Regions from separate parts of the Lysobacter sp. Root983 genome, predicted to be linked through region 1. Evidence: riboswitches for the same ligand, from Rfam matches in the RefSeq annotation. Region 1 holds a riboswitch; the other holds the start of a gene.
What was found. A riboswitch is a leader RNA that binds a small molecule or an ion and turns the genes downstream of it on or off. The one in region 1 is predicted to bind cobalamin.

Region 1 (2,459 bases):
ACCAGCATGCCGACCTTGACCGGCACGTTGCCTTCGGTGAACCAGCGCTTGACCGCGCCGACCATGCGCTCGATAGGATCCGGCTGCGCGGGCGCGCGCACCTGGGCGCGCGCGGCGCGGGCGGGCTCGGCGCGCGGCGACTCCTCGAAGATCGGACGCGGCGCCGAGGCGGGCAACGGCGGCGGCAGCGCCGAGGCCGGTTCGGCCGCCGGCGTCGGAGCGGCTGGTTCGCCGGGAATCGTGCGCGGCGGCGGGCCCGGGGGCGTGCTCGAGACGGGGCTGGGCGGCGGCGATACGGGTGCGGGCGGCAGCGGCGCGTCGCGCATGAGCTCGCCCAGGGTCGGTTCGCGCTCGCCGGGCTGCTCTTCGGCCACAGCGACGGCCGCCGTCGGCCGCGCGGCGGCGCGCTGCGCGAGTTCGGCGATGCGCGCCTCCAACAGCCCGACCCGGGCCTTGAGCCCGGAGATCGATACCAAGGCGATGATCAACAGCACCGGCACGGCCAGCAGCACCAGCACCAACAACGCCAACAGACCCTCCATCGCGCCCCATCCCTGTCCTTGTCGCCACGCACGTTAACACCAAGCGCGGCGCCGCAACGGCGCCGAAGTTTTTGTTGCGAATCTGCGGTCGCTCACCACATATCGTGTTGACGGATCGGGGCACCCCTAATATGTTGTGCCTGTCGGTGCCGATCGCGAGATCGGCTTAAAAGGGAAGCCGGTGCGGACCCGCCCCGAAAGGGCGGCGACAAAGCCGGCGCTGCCCCGCAGCGGTATGGGAAACGAACGCGGTCATTGCACTGGGCGCCCGGCGCCTGGGAAGCGGCCGCCAGTAGGCGTAGCAGGAACGAGTCGAGAGTAACGAGCACCCATTCGTTACTCGTTGCTCCCGACTCGTTCCTGGCTACAAGTCCCGAGCCCGAAGACCTGCCGACAACCGCGCGTCGCACACCGCGCGGTACCGGCTCAGGAGTCTTCGGGGGAAGACGGCCGGTGTCGCCCCGCCACGGTTCGCCGTCGCGGTCCGCGGTCCGTCTCGGCCCGCGCGACACCCTGTCGTCATCCTCGAACACTTCGCGCCCGCGGGGGCGCAAGCCGCAACGCCGACCCTCGGCGTTGCGTCTGCGTCCGCGCACGTCGGCCCTCGTGGGAAGGCCGACGACCCGTGCGCCCACGCATCGGAGCCCCTATGACCACCACCACCGAAGCGCCCGCCGTTGCGAGCACCTCCCCCGCCCCCACCGTCGCCGAGGCATCGGCGCGCAAGCCCGACGCCGCGCCCGGCTTCGCCCTGACCCCGCCGGCGGCCAACCTCACCATGAGCGTGACCAAGCGCAGCGGTCGCCGCGAACCGGTCGACCTCAACAAGATCGTGCGCGCGGTCACCCGCTGCGGCGAGGGCCTGTACGCGGTCGATCCGATGCGCGTGGCCACCCGCACCATCTCCGGCCTGTACGACGGCGCGACCACGCGCGAGCTGGACGAACTATCGATCCGCACCGCCGCCCTGCTCACCGCCGAGGAGCCCGAGTACGGCCGCCTCGCCGCGCGCCTGCTCAGCAACGTGATCGAGAAGGAAGTCGCCGGCATCGAGATCCACGCGTTCTCGCAGTCGGTCGTGCGCGGCCACGAGTTGGGCCTGATCAACGACCGCCTGTTGACTTTCGTGCAGGCCAACGCGCGCAAGCTCAACGACGCCATCGACCGCAGCCTGGACGCGCGCTTCGACTACTTCGGCCTGCGCACCCTGTACGACCGCTACCTACTGCGCCATCCGACCGCGCGCACCGTGATCGAGACCCCGCAGCAGTTCTTCCTGCGCATCGCCTGCGCCCTCAGCGAGGATGTCGGCGACGCGCTCGCGTTGTACCGCCGCATGGCCCAGCTCGACTACATCCCGTCCTCGCCTACCCTGTTCAACGCCGGCACCACCCACGAGCAGCTGTCGAGCTGCTTCCTGCTCGATTCGCCCGACGATTCGCTGGAAGCGATCTACAAGCGCTACATGGACGTGGCCAAGCTGAGCAAGTTCAGCGGCGGCATCGGCCTGAGCTACACGCGCATCCGCTCGCGCGGCTCGCTGATCCGTTCCACCAACGGCCTCAGCAACGGCATCGTGCCCTGGCTGAAGACGCTGGACGCCTCGGTGGCCGCGGTCAACCAGGGCGGCAAGCGCAAGGGCGCCGCCTGCGTGTACCTGGAGCCCTGGCACGCCGACGTCGAGGAGTTCCTGGAACTGCGCGACAACACCGGCGACGAAGCGCGCCGCACCCACAACCTCAACCTGGCCAACTGGATTCCCGACGAATTCATGCGCCGCGTCGAGGCCGACGCCGAGTGGTCGCTGTTCGACCCGGCCAAGGTGCCGCAGCTGACCGATCTGTGGGGCGAGTCCTTCGACCGCGCCTACCACGCCGCCGAAGCGGCCGGCCTGGCGGTCAAGAAGGTCAAGGCGCG
Region 2 (2,459 bases), on a different contig from region 1:
TGGACTCGGCGACGGTGCGATCGCTGACCCGGGTGCCGGTGACGATCACCTGGTCCAGGGTGTGGGCCTCGGAGGCGGGTTCGCCCGGAGCGGCCGCGTCCTGGGCGTAGGCCGGGGCGGCGAGCGCCGTGAGCAGGGCCAACGACAACGGGGCGAGGACGAGCGGACGGCGTACGGCACGGACGGCTACGGACATGGTGCGCGGCTCCTTGCGGCGGGGGGATTGGTAGCGATGTCATTTTGGTTTAACACGCTTATAACAACCCGGTCAAACCCACTTTCGTATAGGGAAATAGCCGTACGTCATGGTTTCGGGAATTGGGTGTGCCGCCGATCTGCCTGATGACACACCCGCCGGGTCCAGCGCGGCGGCGGGCGCCCATGACGCCCGGCCGCGGCCCGGCTCATGCCGTTTGCTCATGGCGGCGGAGCTGGCCCGGGCTGCTACCATGCGCGGGCTTGAGGTGATCGCCGGCCCCGCCGGCGATTGAAACGGGAATCCGGTGCGCCAGTCCTCCGAACGGAGCGACGGCAATTCCGGAGCTGCCCCCGCAACGGTAAGTAAGACGAACGATCCGCAACTAAGCCACTGTGCGCATGCATGGGAAGGCGCGGATCGGAGGGCTGGAGGCCCTCGCTTGCAAGCCCGGAGACCGGCCTGAGGCTGACCCGACACGCGGTGGGCGCTGTCATGGGGCTGCCTTGCGTCCGCGCGTCGCCGCCTCGTCGTTCCCTCCGCGTGTCTCCGACCCATCGTTTCCGCGCGGGTAGGCGCGGATCAGGAGCCATGCTTTGAATTTCCACCCTTACGCGCTTCGCCGCACTGCGCTGGCGACGGCGCTGCTGTCCGTCGTGGTCCCGGTTTGGGCCGCCGACGCCGCCACCGACCTCGACCAGGTCGTGGTGACCGCCAGCCGCACCGCGCAGACCCAGGACGCGACCCTGGCCTCGGTCACCGTGATCGACCGCGACGACATCGAACGCCTGCAGCCGGCCAACTTGCCCGACCTGCTGCGCGGCACGCCCGGCCTGTCGATGGCCAACAACGGCGGCCCCGGCAAGTCGACCTCGCTGTTCCTGCGGGGCACCGAGTCCGACCATGTGCTGGTGCTGGTGGACGGCATCAAGATCGGCTCGGCCACCAGCGGCGGCGCCTCGCTGCAGGACATTCCGGTCGAGCAGATCGAGCGCATCGAGATCGTGCGCGGCCCGTTCTCCAGCCTGTACGGCTCCGAGGCCCTGGGCGGCGTGATCCAGATCTTCACCCGCCGCCCGCAAGGCGCGTTCGCGCCGCACGCCAGCGCTTCGATCGGCAGTTGGCAGACGCGTCGCGGCACCCTGGGCGTGGGCGGTAAGGGCGACAACGGCTGGTACTCGATCAACGCCGCCAGCGAGGACACCGACGGCATCAACGCCTGTCGCGGCAAGCCCTCGCCGGGCGGCGCCGGCTGCTTCACCAACTCGCCCGACCGCGACGGCTACCGCAACCTGTCGCTGACCGCGCAGGGCGGCTACCGCTTCAGCGACGCCTGGGACGCCGAAGCGCGTGTGTTCCGCGCCGAAGGCCGCAACGAGTACGACGGCAGCACCAACAACCAGAGCGACACCGTGCAGCAGGTCGCCGGCGGACGCCTGCGCTACGCGCCCAGCGAACAGGCCACGCTGACCCTCAACCTGGGCCGCAGCAGCGACCTCAGCGACAACTACCGCAACGGCGTCTACTCCAGCACCTTCAATACGCGCCGCAAGCTGGGCTCGCTGCAGGGCGACTTCGGCCTCGGCGGCGGTCTGCTCACCCTGGGCTACGACTGGCAGCGCGACGAGGTGGAAAGCAGCACCGTCTACGCCCACGATCGCCGCATCAACCGCGGCCTGTTCGGCCAGTACCAGCGCGAATCTGGCGCGCACGCGCTGCAGGCCAGCCTGCGCCGCGACGACGACAGCCAGTTCGGCGGCCAGACCACCGGCAGCGCGCTGTGGGGCTGGAACCTCAGCGAACAGCTGCGCCTGACCGCGAGCTACGGCACCGCGTTCAAGGCGCCGACCTTCAACGAGCTGTACTTCCCCGGCTTCGGCAACGCCGATCTCAAGCCGGAGGAGTCGCGCAGCTTCGAACTCGGCCTGCGCGGCGAACACGCCTGGGGCGGCTGGTCGCTCAACGCCTATGAGACGCGAGTCGATGAATTGATCGCGTTCGATGCTTCGATCGGTCTGCCCGGCAACATCGATCGCGCGCGCATCCAGGGCGTGGAGGCCACGGTCGATACCGTCCTGGCCGGTTGGGACCTGCGCGCCAGTGCGACCTGGCTGGATCCGCGCAACGACAGCCGTACCGCCAGCCGCGACAAGATCCTGCCGCGGCGCGCGCGCGAAAGCGCACGCTTCGACGCCGACCGTCGCTACGGCCGCTTCAGCCTGGGCGGCAGCGTCTACGTCGCCGGCGAACGTTTCGACGATCT

Region 2: linked by a shared signal. The riboswitch ahead of btuB (TonB-dependent vitamin B12 receptor) and the one ahead of ASE43_RS11700 (ribonucleoside-diphosphate reductase subunit alpha) in region 1 are both predicted to bind cobalamin.

What each region holds. Positions count from the first base shown of each region.
Region 1 is NZ_LMJO01000012.1:973,555-976,013, reverse strand. It holds gene ASE43_RS11705 (DUF2339 domain-containing protein) at 1-542, opposite strand, end outside; cobalamin riboswitch at 670-952, shown strand; gene ASE43_RS11700 (ribonucleoside-diphosphate reductase subunit alpha) at 1,321-2,459, shown strand, end outside.
Region 2 is NZ_LMJO01000016.1:230,222-232,680, reverse strand. It holds gene ASE43_RS13280 (TonB-dependent receptor) at 1-196, opposite strand, end outside; cobalamin riboswitch at 446-677, shown strand; gene btuB (TonB-dependent vitamin B12 receptor) at 829-2,459, shown strand, end outside.